One region of the Bacillus sp. Marseille-P3661 genome, then DNA from elsewhere that is predicted to be linked to it. Evidence: riboswitches for the same ligand, from Rfam matches in the RefSeq annotation. Region 1 holds a riboswitch; the other holds the start of a gene.
What was found. A riboswitch is a leader RNA that binds a small molecule or an ion and turns the genes downstream of it on or off. The one in region 1 is predicted to bind lysine.
Positions count from the first base shown of each region.

Region 2: another riboswitch for lysine. It lies ahead of dapA (4-hydroxy-tetrahydrodipicolinate synthase); the one in region 1 lies ahead of C1724_RS01550 (Na+/H+ antiporter NhaC family protein).

Region 1 covers NZ_LT965953.1:336,992-344,252, forward strand. The annotation lists gene C1724_RS01530 (sulfite exporter TauE/SafE family protein) at 1,332-2,153, shown strand; gene C1724_RS01535 (YunC family protein) at 2,238-2,540, shown strand; gene C1724_RS01540 (HD-GYP domain-containing protein) at 2,788-3,900, shown strand; gene yunB (sporulation protein YunB) at 3,954-4,709, shown strand; lysine riboswitch at 4,876-5,133, shown strand; gene C1724_RS01550 (Na+/H+ antiporter NhaC family protein) at 5,425-6,996, shown strand; gene C1724_RS01555 (sodium-dependent transporter) at 7,258-7,261, shown strand, end outside.
Region 2 covers NZ_LT965956.1:188,473-195,733, forward strand. The annotation lists gene ilvA (threonine ammonia-lyase) at 1-675, opposite strand, end outside; gene C1724_RS19990 (hypothetical protein) at 881-1,228, opposite strand; gene C1724_RS19995 (DUF4230 domain-containing protein) at 1,431-2,102, shown strand; gene mug (G/U mismatch-specific DNA glycosylase) at 2,196-2,702, shown strand; gene dapA (4-hydroxy-tetrahydrodipicolinate synthase) at 2,902-3,792, opposite strand; lysine riboswitch at 3,929-4,112, opposite strand; gene msrB (peptide-methionine (R)-S-oxide reductase MsrB) at 4,276-5,247, shown strand; gene C1724_RS20015 (MFS transporter) at 5,485-6,708, shown strand; gene C1724_RS20020 (AlbA family DNA-binding domain-containing protein) at 6,753-7,261, opposite strand, start outside.

The DNA of each region.
Region 1 (7,261 bases):
CTTTATATTGCCCGAAACGGCAAACTACTAAAGTTTCACGGACATAAGAGCTGTTAATCCCTGCTAAATCCTTAAATTCAGCTGTCAAAAGTCAAAATAAAGGCCTCCATGTCCGGTAAAGTCCAGAAACACCCCGTTTTGATGCGAATAGCGAACCAAATGTCCGCGAAAAAACTAACGCAGAAGTTAGCGGACATTGAGTTCTTTATATTGCCCGAAACGGCAAACTACTAAAGTTTCACGGACATAAGAGCTGTTAATCCCTGCTAAATCCTCAAATTCAGCTGTCAAAAGCCAGAAGAAAGGCTGCAATGTCCGGTAAAGTTCAGAAACACCCCGTTTTGATGCGAATAGCGAACCAAATGTCCGCGAATAAACTAGCGCAGAAGTTAGCGGACATTAAGTTCTTTATATTGCCCTAAACGGCAAACTACTAAAGTTTCACGGACATAAGAGCCGTTAATCCGTGCTAAATCCCCAAAAACAGCTGTCAAAAGCCAGAATAAAGGCCGCCTTGTCCGGTAAAGTCCAGAAACACCCCGTTTTGATGCGAATAGCGAACCAGATGTCCGCGAAAAAACTAGCGCAGAAGTTAGCGGACATTAAGTTCTTTATATTGCCCTAAACGGCAAACTACTAAAGTTTCACGGACATAAGAGCCGTTAATCCCTGCTAAATCCTCAAATTCAGCTGTTAAAAGCCAGAATAAAGGCTGCAATGTCCGGTAAAGTTCAGAAACACCCCGTTTTGATGCGAATAGCGAACCAAATGTCCGCAAAAAAATCAGCGAAATACTTAGCGGACATTAAGTTCTTTATATTGCCCTAAACGGCAAACTACTAAAGTTTCACGGACATAAGAGCCGTTATTCCGTGCTAAATCCCCAAAAACAGCTGTCAAAAGCTAAAATAAAGGCCCCGTTGTCCGGTAAAGTCCAGAAACAGCCCGTTTTGAGGTGAATAGCGAACCAAATGTCCGCGAAAAAATCAGCACAATACTTAGCGGACATAGGATGCCTTATTCTGACCAAAACCACACATTCGAAAGTGTTACCGGACAAATAATCCGTTATTCCCTGCAAAATCAGCTCAATCCTAAGCGTTCAAAGTATGCCTTATGTTCCACAAAACCGCAATCTACAAATAATACTCCCGACCAATTTTCGCCATACATCATAAACAAAAATAGGCAAGAACTCATGCCGATGTTGCTGAAAAGTTCCTTAATGATTGTCTTGCCCATAGAGTTTGTCTTTGTGGTATGCTACTATTTATTCAAGTAGCGTTATAATCTAATAACGGTTTGATAAAAAAGAAAGTCTGGTGTTTAGATTGGAATGGATTATTTTAGTATTTGTTGGGTTTTGTTCAGGAATGATTGGCAGTTTAGTAGGACTTGGGGGCGGCGTCATTCTAATTCCTTTTTTATTATTTTTAGGAGCTTATACAACATTAGTAACGCCTATATCTCCTCAAGTACTTGTTGGAATTTCTTTAATAGTGATGATTTTTACAGGATTATCTTCAACATTAGCTTATGTAAAGCATAAAAGAGTGGACTATAAGAGCGGCTTGATTTTTTTTATTGGATCGGGTCCGGGGGCGATATTAGGTTCTTTCTTAAATAAATATTTAACAGAGGATATTTTTTCCGTTTTCTTTGGTGTTTTTGTAATTGTATTGTCGTTTGTATTAATGTTTAGGAATCGGGTAAAGCCTCTTTTAATTAGCAAAGATGTCAAGTTTACAAGAGAGTACAAGGAAACAGATGGTACTACGGTTATTTATGGCTTTAAGCCGTGGATTGCAATTTGTCTAACTTTTGTAGTAGGGTTTCTGTCAGGTTTTATCGGAATTGGTGGCGGCTCCTTAATGGTACCAGCAATGATTTTATTATTTGGCTTTCCAATTAGTGTAGCAGTAGCCACTTCCATGTTTATGGTCTTTTTATCAGCCATTGTAGGTTCAAGCACACATCTTTTCTTAGGCAATGTAGATTGGGTATACGCATTAGCATTAATTCCTGGTGCTTGGTTTGGGGGAAAAACAGGGGTCTTCATTAATAGCAAATTGAAAAGCGACACCGTGGTTCTTTTATTACGATGGATCTTAGTTATTATCGGCTTACAATTAATATATCAAGGCATTCAATAATCTTTTTGGCTTAGAGACAAACACCTATCACATATCTCCTTTTCCCTCATACAGTAGTAGTGGAAAGGAGAGTGGGATGAGAAGATGGTTACTATGAAACCCATTATCATAGATAATCAACAATTTACAGCAATAACAGTTCAACTGCCGAAAACTAATTTTATGGCGGTTATGTGTGACAACGGCTATATAATGTGTGGAGCGTTAGATGTTGCCCTTCTTAATGAGAAGTTAAAAGATAGAGGAATTATTGCCGGTCGTGCAGTTGGTGTACGTACTATTGAACAGCTGCTAGAAGCCCCATTAGAATCTGTTACGATTGAAGCTGAAAATCGGGGAATAACAGCCGGCATGACAGGTAAAGACGCTTTATTAAAAATGTTATAAGTAAATATGGCGTCAGGAATAATGAGACTATACCTTCTGGTTTACATTTAGTAACAAAACATAACTTTTACTGCTAAATGTAAGATCCAGGGGGGTCTCACTTTTTCAAATAGGACAAGCTTACATTTGAGAGCCTCTATATCCTAGAGTAGACAAAAAAATTATTGGTATTATACTATAAAAATAGTGTGTTAATCACTTATAATTGTTAATATAGAAAAAACCTGACTAGTTAGGGGCAAAGCTTATGAGATTGTTATCAACGAATTCTTTAAAAGCAAATATGAAACTAGCGAAACCTATATATAATGGAAGAGGACAAATATTGGTTGGTGAAGGTGTACCACTAACCCAACGAATGATTCAGCGCTTAGCAGATTTAGGCATTACATATGTGTATATAGATGATCCTCATACAAAAGATATCATTGTTACATCTCCAATTACAGAAAAAACTAAAAAAGAAGCGATCGATACAATTGAAGAAACGTTTGATGTTGTTCATAAGGAAAAAGAGCTGTCAAAAGTGTTTGTATATGAACGACTTGGAAAACAATTCTCAGCTGTTGTTCGTGATATATTAAATCAAATAAAAAATCATAAAGATGTTATTTCATTATTATCAGATGTATATTCGTATGATAACTATATCTTTACCCATTCGCTAAATGTAACCATTTATACATTAGCGCTGGGGCTTGAACTTAAGCTTACCCAAAAGCAGTTAGAAGATATTGGTATGGGCGCCATGCTCCATGATGTCGGGAAGATGATGGTGCCAGTTGAAATATTGACGAAACCAGGTCGTTTAACGGACGAAGAATTTAAGATTATCCAAAAGCATTCTGAGGATGGATTTAGTATTTTGAGAAAAGTGCCAAACATTCCATTAACATCTGCACATTGTGCTTATCAGCACCATGAACGGCTAGATGGAAGTGGCTATCCGAGGGGACTAGTTAAAGATCAAATCCATCATTTTGGTCGCATGCTGGCTATTGCTGATGTTTACGATGCGGTTACCTCTAATCGTGTGTATCGTAAGGCTATGCTTCCAACAGAAGGTTTGGAGATTTTATATACAGGAGCAGGTACTAAATTTGAACAGCCAATGATCGAAGCTTTTAGAAGAGCGATTGCTGTTTACCCTGTTGGGATTACTGTTTATTTAGGTGATGGTCGAAAAGGTGTTGTAGTTAAACAAAATCCGGGTATGAATGAACGGCCGATTATAAGGATTTTAGAACATGCAGATGGCCGGATTTTAGATCGACCATATGAATTAGACTTAGGGAAAGAACTTTCAGTAGTGATTGTTGAAACAGATACAACGCTGATGGGTAAACAAAAAACGAATTAAATGAAATAGTCCCTCGATACAAGCATATGTATAGTTTGTAAGGAGGGATTTTTTTGCGGAAAATTAGGCGACCTATAATGCGTAAAGGGCCATTGCCGTTTCGTTATGTCTTTTTAATAACATTCGTGATTTTTAACTTGTTCACCTTCCAAGGTCTATGGATTATTAATAAAGGTATCGAACCAACTTTAATGGCGATTGCCGAAACAAGAATTGCGCAAATGGCCACTCTCGCCATTAATGAAGCCATCAAATCCTACACAGCAGAAGAGTTAAATTTAGATAACTTAGTTCTCATCGAAAAAGATACAGAAGGCCAAATCACTACTATAGGTTGGAATGCTCCAATTGTGCAATTGTTATTAAATCATACAACTAAAAATGTTCAAGATTATTTACATGCTGTTGAAAAAGGGAATATGCCGCCACCGGACCTCAATTCAGAGGAAATTGCAGCATATAACGATCCTAGTAAAAAAGGGGTTATTGCTGAAATTCCTTTAGGGCAAGCAACAAATAACATATTATTAGCTAACTTGGGCCCTGTCATTCCTGTTCGCTTTTCAGTAATCGGGGATGTTAATACCGATATGAGAAAGAAAGTGACTGAGTACGGAATCAATAATGTCCTAGTCGAGCTTTCTATTCATATTGAGGTAGATATTCGTGTTACTATTCCTTTTGCGAGTGATACGGTAACAGTAACGTCTGATATTCCGGTTGATATTCGTACGATACAAGGAGAAGTTCCATACTTTTATAATAGTGGTGAAGGTGGAGAGCCATCTATAGAAGCGCCGCTTCCATAAAAGAGTACATTTCTATAAGTTTTATATGCAGAAAAAACTGTAGATAGATAAACATACCATTCGATAGTTGGAATTATATAGAACCAATTAGATCGAAAAAGTAATTGAGGTAAAAATAATATTTTGATAATATAATATAGTCAACTTAATATTATCACCGTCATTGCGATGGGGTAGAGGTCGCAAGAAATATAAGTAACTAATGTAAGGATGACAACGATGACCATTAGTGAAAGGATTTCCTGCCGAAGTAAAAATAAGAGTCAAGCTTATTTTTGCTGGTATTATCTTGATAATAGGATAATACTGTCGTTGTATAGTGTATAGGTTTATTAATCACGAAGAAGTGATAATACTTTTTTTGAAAAACATTGTAATGAACAATTACATGTTTTTCCACATACAACGGAGAGCTACAGATCTGCATGGAGGATAACATAACATTACAAGAGGTAATGATAGGTTATTTTCTATCATTAGCTCTTTTTTTATTATCAATTTTCGGGACTTTTGTAGGAAAAGTAATATCTTTATATGCCTACACTGATAGGGTCGTAGATATTGGCATATTTAATCAAAAATTTAATAAATGTGCATGATAGTAAAAGAAGGGTTAGTAGCTTGTTTAAGGAAGGTTCATATAAGAAAAACATGTTAATCACATTTTTTTCTTATATGTTTGTGGCGAAATTTGTAGAAAAATGGAGGGAAGACAATGGAAGGGACGATTTTTTCTCTTATACCACCAATCGTTGCGATCTTGATGGTGATACTCACTCGTCGTGTTTTATTATCATTAGGAATCGGAATCGTTGTTGGGGCTCTTATTTTAAATGACTTTTCAGTAATGGCATCGATTGAGCGTGTATGGGAAGGATTTCGAGCAATATTTGCAGGACAAAACGAAGAAACTGGAGCATGGGAAATAAACACATGGAACGTATATATTCTATTATTTTTACTATTACTTGGTATTATGACTGCTTTTATTTCAATAACCGGCGGTAGTCGTGCGTTTGGTGAATGGGCTGAGCAGCGTGTTAAAACAAGAGTAGGTGCACAATTAGTAGCTGCTTTTTTAGGAATTATTATTTTTATTGACGATTATTTTAATGCGCTTGCTGTTGGTCAAATCAGTCGTCCGTTAACCGACCGACAACGAATATCTCGTGCCAAGCTCGCATATATTATAGATTCCACTTCGGCACCAATATGTGTAGTATCACCAATATCAAGCTGGGGTGCTTATATTATTGCGATTATAGGTACGATTTTAACAACTCACGCTATTACGGATATGAGTGCATTTTCAGCTTTTGTACAAATTATTCCGATGAATCTTTATGTAATAGCAACCATTTTATTGGTGTTTGCGGTTAGCATATTTAATATCAATATTGGTCCGATGAAAGCACATGAAACACGAGCTGTTCGTGAAGGACAGGTTGTTGATCCGGAAAAAGGAGGAATACCAGGGGAGTTAAAAGGTGATTTACCTTCTAGTAAAAAGGGGAAAATTATCGATTTGGTCATTCCAATCTTAATCCTTGTTATCGGTACAGTTGGCTCCATGATTTATACAGGAGCAAAAGCAGTAGAGGGTACAGTAACTTTATTGACTATTTTTGAAAACACTGATGTTGCAACCTCACTATTTTATGGTGGGATCATGGGTGTGATTGTTTCCTTTATAATGTATGTGCGTCATAATATGGGTGGTAGGTTGTTTTTTACTGGCATTTGGGAAGGGATTAAATCAATGTTACCAGCTGTCTATATTCTAGTTTTTGCATGGATTATTGTTGATATAATTGGTGCACTAGAAACAGGTAAGTATTTAGCTGGGATTGTTGAAAGGTCTAATATGAATATTGCCTATTTACCTGCCGTTATTTTTATTATCGCAGGATTAATGGCATTCTCTACAGGTACAAGCTGGGGAACCTTTGGAATTATGCTTCCGATTGCTGGAGAAATAGCCGCATCTACGGATATCTCCATTTTATTACCGACACTGGGTGCAGTATTGGCAGGTTCTGTTTTCGGTGATCATTGTTCACCTATTTCTGATACAACAATTCTGTCTTCTACAGGAGCAGGGAGCCATCATATTGATCATGTATTAACACAGCTGCCCTATGCGTTAATTGCAGCAGCTATTTCGTTTATTGGTTATATTATTGTAGGGATAACAAATAATTGGTTTATTGGTATCGGGATAGTTGTAGCTCTATTAATATTAATTATTATTGTAATAAGGAAATTTGATGGCGAATCAGTGCAGTGAAAATAAGAGTAAAAAGAGGTAGAAGATATATTGTTCTACCTTTTTTTGTATTTTCATTATATTTATAGGAATAAAAATCTTTTATTTTGGAATAATATTTTTTGGACAAAACTAAAATAATGTTTTGACAATATTATATTATCTAGCTATACTGTTAATAGATATCCTAATTATCAGAAAAAACATAATAATTTAATTCTTCCCACTAAGTCGACATTTGTCACTTCTCGAAGAATAATAAATTAAGAGGAGGTAAAGAAAATGG
Region 2 (7,261 bases), on a different contig from region 1:
ATCTGACGCAATTACTTTTGTAGGTTTCTTTTCTGTAAGTGATACAGTCATACTAGGACAGGATGAGGCCTCAACTCCAAATACTTTAATTTTTGGATTAGTCTCTTTTAAAGCCATTGCTACTCCAGCTATTAATCCACCGCCACCTATCGGACAAATGACCGCATCAACATTAGATAATTGCCCTAGAATTTCTAATCCGATTGTTCCTTGCCCCGCAATAATTTTATAATCATCAAAGGGGTGGACGAATGTTGCATTCGTTTTAGATTGCAGCTCAAATGCATGGTCAAGTGCCTCATCAAATACATCTCCGTGTAGTATTACGTTTGCCCCATACTTTTTAGTAGCTTCGATTTTGGCTAATGGGGCACCTTTTGGCATTACAATTGTGGATTTAATATCGGCTGCTGAACTGGCAAATGCTACGCCTTGCGCATGGTTCCCAGCCGATGCTGCTACAACCCCTTTTTTTCTTTCATCCTTATTTAAAGAAATGATTTTGTTGTATGCCCCACGTACTTTAAATGAACCTGTTTTTTGCAAATTTTCTAATTTAATGTAGACTGAGTTATGCGAAAGGTCGCTAAAGGTTTTTGAGTAATCAAGATGTGTTTCGTGAACAACTCCTTTTAGTACAGTTTGCGCTTGAACTATATCCTGTAGATTGATCATACGGCACCTCCAAAACTTCCATTAAAAACCATCTTACTATATAAGTATAATAAAAAACTGGATGTGTTTACAATTTGTGGGTGATTATTAATTTTAGTGCATTCGACTTTACATAAAAGTTTGGGATCCTACAAAGGGTGCTCCTTTGCAGTAGGGTAGAAATTTGAAAACCTTGACGAATTATCGTCAAGGTTTTCAATATTTTTTATTGGCTTTTACTATGAATAATTTTAGCGTGGAGTATAGAAATAAAAGGGATGGGTGTACACAGTTTTGTTTTGCCCTTGTTATCATCGATTAAGAGAACTTTTCTATTTCTCCTATCAATATGAAAAATACGGCCTTTATGGGTTTCAAGTTGATTGTTATCTAGATTAGAAGTCGTAATCTCAACAATTGAGCCCTTTTGGTAGGCTTCATTTATCATTTGTTCATCTTGAAAGCTATCTTCTATCTTTGCACCTCGAGATAGTATGTAACTATGTTCTATGTTGCCCTCAGCTGTTAAATACATAATCTTGATACGTATGGTACTGTTACTGTCACCTAACATAAAAGTATCACCTGTCCGTTTAGGTTGTTAATATTGGAACTATAAACAACATTTTGTAATTTAGTTCTATCTTATTATAAATCTACCTCTTATTACCTGGCAATAGGGAGACTTAATAGAATTTTGTAGGATTATGTAGATATTTTACAGATTATTAGTTTAATATTAGTTAAGACAACAACTATACGATGAGGTGATAAGAATGAAAAGCATTGTACAGTTTCCAAATTTTGAGAAGTACATGATACAGCGATCATTTTTGGCTAAAATTAAACAAAAATGGAGATTATTAATTATAGGCAGTTTAGGGTTTGCAGTAATTCTCAGTCTATTATTACTATTGTTTCCTTCATTTTTTAATACTGCTGATATAAAGCATGGTGAAATTGTTGAATCCATCCAAGAACTAGCCATACTCGCAACAGCGGAGGCACATGTGAAAACCGTTATTGAACAAGAAGATAATGAAATATTTGGAAAAGAAATTCCGTATAATATACCTGGGACACAGAGACACCTATTACTCATTGTCCCAGCTACCATTATTGCAGGGGTTGACTTAAAGAATATAAATGAAAACAATATACAATTTAACGATAAGAAAAATGAGTTAACTATTAACCTACCAAAAGCAACAGTCCTTCAAGAGCCATCGATCAATATGTCGGAGGTAAAGGCGTTTTCAACCGAAGGCATTTTTAGAGACAAAGTGGACTGGGAAGAAGGCTTTGAGCTTGCGGCTTTAGCTAAGCAACAAATAAAAGAAGAGGCACTAGCAATGGGATTATTATCACATGCTGAAACTAATACTATAAAAACACTTCAACAATTTTTTGAGAGCACTGGATACAAGGTTAATGTCCATTTTCAATAAAGGAGGGGGCCTACTGCCGGTTGCCTGTTAATACATGGGATAAATTTAAAAGCGCCATAATGCAATTAAAAAATTATCGCGAGGGAAGCATTAATGAATCCAATACCTGATATTATAGAGGAAAATTTAAAAGTATTGTTCGTCGGTTTCAATCCGAGCATGCGTTCTGGACAAACCGGCCACCATTTTGCTAATCCTACAAATCGTTTTTGGACAATTCTCCATCAAGCGGGTTTAACTTCAAAAAAGTATACAGCTGAAGAAGATCAAACATTACTGAACTTAGGTTATGGATTCACAAATATTGTTGCCCGGCCAACGAAAGCAGCGGATGAAATTACAAATGAGGAGTATGAGCAGGGGAGAGTACTTTTACGAGAGAAAATAGAGCAGTATAAACCAAAACTTGTTTGTTTTGTAGGCAAGGGGGTATATCTTAAATATAGTAAACGTAAAAAGGCCCCATGGGGAAAACAGACAGATGAAACTGTAAAAGGTGTAATCGATTTTGTTGCTCCTTCATCAAGTGGGTTAGTCAGAATGAAGGTTGATGAAATTGTAGCGATATATAATCAACTTAAACCGTTGATAAAAGAGTAGGTCGATTTTTGGGGTTCAGTACATTCCGGGGATCTTATATAAATAAGGAATTGTATGAGTAAAGTAGCCTTACTTATTGAAGTGATGGATTATTAGTCTTTGTAGACGATTAATCCCAAATAAAAACGAAAACGCTCAGAATAAATTCTGAGCGTTTTTTACGTATTAATACTACTAGTAAGTTTAGACTAGCTAAAACTTATACTACCTGTTCTTTAATTAAGATAGGTTGCAGCTCTTTTTCTAAAGCAGCCAATTCTAGGTCATTTAAAGGTACAAGTGGTAAGCGAACTGAACCTACTTCAATTCCTTTTAAGTTTAATGCTGCCTTGACAGGGGATGGGCTAGGGGCAGCAAATAATGCTTTCATAATAGGTAATAGCTTACGGTGCATTTTACTTGCTTCAACATGATTTCCATTTAAGAATGCAGAAACCATACTTTGCATTTCGTTTCCGATGACATGTGAAGCAACGGATACAACGCCCATGCCTCCGATTGCTAGAGTAGGAATCGTCATGCTGTCATCACCGCTATATAAACTAAAACTTTCATCTGTTTGTTCGATAATTTGAGCCATTGCATCTAAGTTACCGCTTGCTTCTTTTACACACACTATATTATCAATCTGTGATAATCGAATAATTGTCTCAGGTGTCATATTAACTGAACTACGTCCAGGAATATTATAAAGCATGACAGGTAAGCTAGTTTCAGCTGAGATAGCCTTAAAATGCTGATAAAGTCCTTCTTGAGAAGGCTTATTATAGTAAGGAACTACTAACATTATTCCGTTTACGCCGATTTTTTCAGCCTTTTTAGTCAGTTCAATTGATGCACGAGTGTTATTAGAACCTGTTCCTGCAATAACAGGTACACGACCATTTGCAACTTCAACCACTTGTTGAAACAATGCTAATTTTTCATCTGTTGTTAATGTTGGTGACTCTCCTGTAGTCCCTGCGACTACAATTCCTTCTGTTCCATTTGCAATTAAATAATTTACTAATTCTTGTACTTTTTGCGTATCTACATCACCCTTTTGATCAAATGGGGTTACCATTGCTGTTAATACACGTCCAAAGTTCATTATTTCACCCTCGTTTCAATAAATAGTTAATTAAAATAGTCTATCTCGCACAGCATAATATAATTGCCAAAAAAAAATGCAACAACGATGACTATCGTTGTTGCATGGTTATTATGATAATAATAATAGCACCTATGCGTTTGATAGCCCTCCATATAACAAACCGTTATATGACAATTTTGTACCTATTCGATACAAAACCAGTGTCTGAGAAAAATGAGGTTCTCAGCACTTCGGCAAATCCCCCTTTCCACAAAGATCAACGGAACTCATTTTCCTCCCATTTGTGTACTAATGGTTTTTGCACCTCTATCCTCACTTCATTATGTAACTGAAGCAAAGTTTATTTACTTTCTTGTACAATAACAGAAAATAAAGATATTTTCAAGAAGATTTGTAAAATGTGCAAAAATTTATTAATAAAGTTAAACTATTAGGTATAGTAAACAACATAGGTAAAGTATTTTTAGAAGGAGTGCTGTTATGGAATACAATAATGAAACTTTTCAATTAGCTACATTTGCTGGAGGGTGTTTTTGGTGTATGGTTTCTCCATTCGATGAACAACCAGGTATTATAAAAGTTGTTTCAGGATATACAGGTGGCCATAAAGAAAACCCTACATATAAAGAAGTATGTTCTGATACAACGGGTCATTATGAAGCTGTACAAATTACTTATGATCCTACTCTTTTTAGCTATGAAAAATTATTAGATATATTTTGGATGCAAATTGACCCAACTGATGCAGGAGGGCAATTTCATGATCGCGGAGACTCCTATAAAACAGCGATTTTCTATCATAATGAGGATCAAAAAGTTTCAGCTGAAAAGTCTAAACAAGCATTAGCAGAAAGCGGTCGATTTTCTAAGCCAATTGTGACCGATATCCTTCCAGCAAAAACGTTTTACTCGGCAGAAGAATATCACCAAGATTATTATAAGAAAAATGCATTCCGCTATGCTTTATATAAGAAAGGATCAGGCAGAGAGGAATTTATTAAAAAGACATGGGAAAATCCTGCGCGAAAAGAAGAATTGCGTAAACGATTAACCCCTATGCAATTTGAGGTTACTCAAAATAACGGAACCGAACCACCATTTCGAAATGAATATTGGAATGAAACGAGAGATGGAATTTATGTAGATATTATTACAGGTGAACCCTTATTTACATCTTTAGATAAGTTTGATTCTGCATGCGGTTGGCCTAGTTTTACAAAACCTTTGCATAACGAGCTAATTGAGGAAAAGGTTGATCTATCACATCGGATGGTGAGAACGGAAGTAAGAGCTAAAAATAGTGATTCACATCTAGGACATGTCTTTGATGATGGTCCAGGACCAAGAGGATTACGTTATTGTATTAATTCTGCCTCATTACGATTTATCCCGAAAGAAGATTTGGAAAAAGAAGGATACGGCGATTTTAAAATCTTATTTAAAAACATCTAATTTTTTCTTTTTATTTTCACAAATGGCTAGAAATCCAAAATGGACTTTTCCTTTTAGGAAAAGTCCATTTTGGATACTAAAAAACAATTTTTATAATGGAATAATTCAAACTATTTTAAAATTTAATTGCATAGTTTTAGACCTTAAACTATACTAACATACATACAATTGAGATTATTAAACTATTATTTTTATATAATCTTTATTTCGAACTTAAACTATAAAGAAGGGATCGATATGGTTCAATCAACAAATCATAGTTCAAAAACGACATATAATATATTGTTTATCATTGGACTTGTACATTTATTAAATGATTCAATCCAAGCTGTTGTGCCAGCAATGTTTCCGATCTTAGAACAAACACATGGTTTCAACTTTGCTCAGCTGGGTTTGATCGCTTTTGTAGTGAACATGACTTCTTCTGTAATGCAGCCAGTCGTAGGTGCTTATACAGATAAGCATCCCATGCCCTATGCCTTACCGATTGGATTAACTGTTTCTATGTTAGGGATGATTGGTCTTGCCATCGCACCGTCTTATTTGACAATCCTTCTTTCAGTTATGTTTATCGGGCTTGGGTCAGCTGCTTTCCATCCGGAAGCATCAAGAGTAGCCCACATGGCAGCCGGTGCAAGAAAGGGCTTTGGACAGTCTGTATTCCAAGTAGGCGGGAACGCAGGTCAATCATTCGCCCCGTTGATATCTGCTTTAATTTTATTTCCATTAGGGCAATTTGGAGCAATTTGGTTTACAATCGTTGCTTTTATTAGTGTTGTAATCCTTTTGTATATTGCAAAATGGTATGGTGAACAAGTACGAATTCAATCTTTAAACAAAACTCGATACACAGAAAAAATACCGGTAAGTCGTCCGATTAAACTAGCCCTGTTTTTGTTAATATTTCTTCTTTTTATTAGACAATTTTACCATGCATCCATTACGAATTTTTATGCTTTTCAATTAATGGATAAATTTAAGATTGATGGTGCAGATGCACAAATATATATTTTTATTTTTCTAGCGGCAGGAGCGTTAGGTACATTTTTGGGTGGACCTCTGTCAGATAAACTTGGCAAGAAGAATGTGCTGTTGTTTTCAATGGTTGGTGCAGCGCCGCTGTGCTTAATGCTGCCATATGCTAATTTAGTAGTTTCAATGATACTGCTTGCGATTATTGGATTTATTTTACTTTCAAGCTTTTCTGTTTCCGTGGTTTATGCGCAAGAGCTTTTACCAGGGAAAATTGGGATGGTTTCTGGTTTAATTATTGGACTATCGTTTGGATTAGGAGCTATAGGATCCGTTGCTTTAGGATGGTTAGCGGATGAGTTTGGTTTATCAACTACTTTATTTTACGTTAGCTTCCTACCTTTAATTGGAATTTTGACGATTTGGCTGCCAAACGATCAAAAAGTATTAGAATTAAATAATCAAAACATCAATGCTGTCGCGACATAAGGAAAGGAGATTTGTATAGTATTATTTCATACTATGCAAACCTCCTATTTTTCATCCTGATGAAGATCTAGTAGTTGTTCAATCCGCTTTTGTTTAAGTTTGATCATCTGTTGAATAAATTGTTGATAATTTTGATCAGCTGATGTTTCAAGTTCATGATAAAGCTGTTTTAACTGTATCAAATGATCTTGCAAACTTAACTCAGTTGAATAAGAGCCGCCAGAATAGACTTTCCTTAAGATAATCTCTACTAATTTATCATTTGTAGCCTCAAGAGATTTTGTTCCTTGCCGAACGTAGATAGCACCAAATCTAAGTTCACCACGAGTTACAACAGAAGTATAGGGTACATATTTAGGGTCATATTCAATAATTAGAACTTGAAATTTCTTCAATGCCAGAGGGTCCTGCTCTTTATCATCAAACAAGAAATCTTCCGTCCGATAATGTACCCATCTCGGAAGTAAATTTTCTACCTTATTATCAATATCGGCTTTATCTAAAAAATCCCCATTTGCTAATCCATTTAAAATAACTGATCCATCATCTGCTT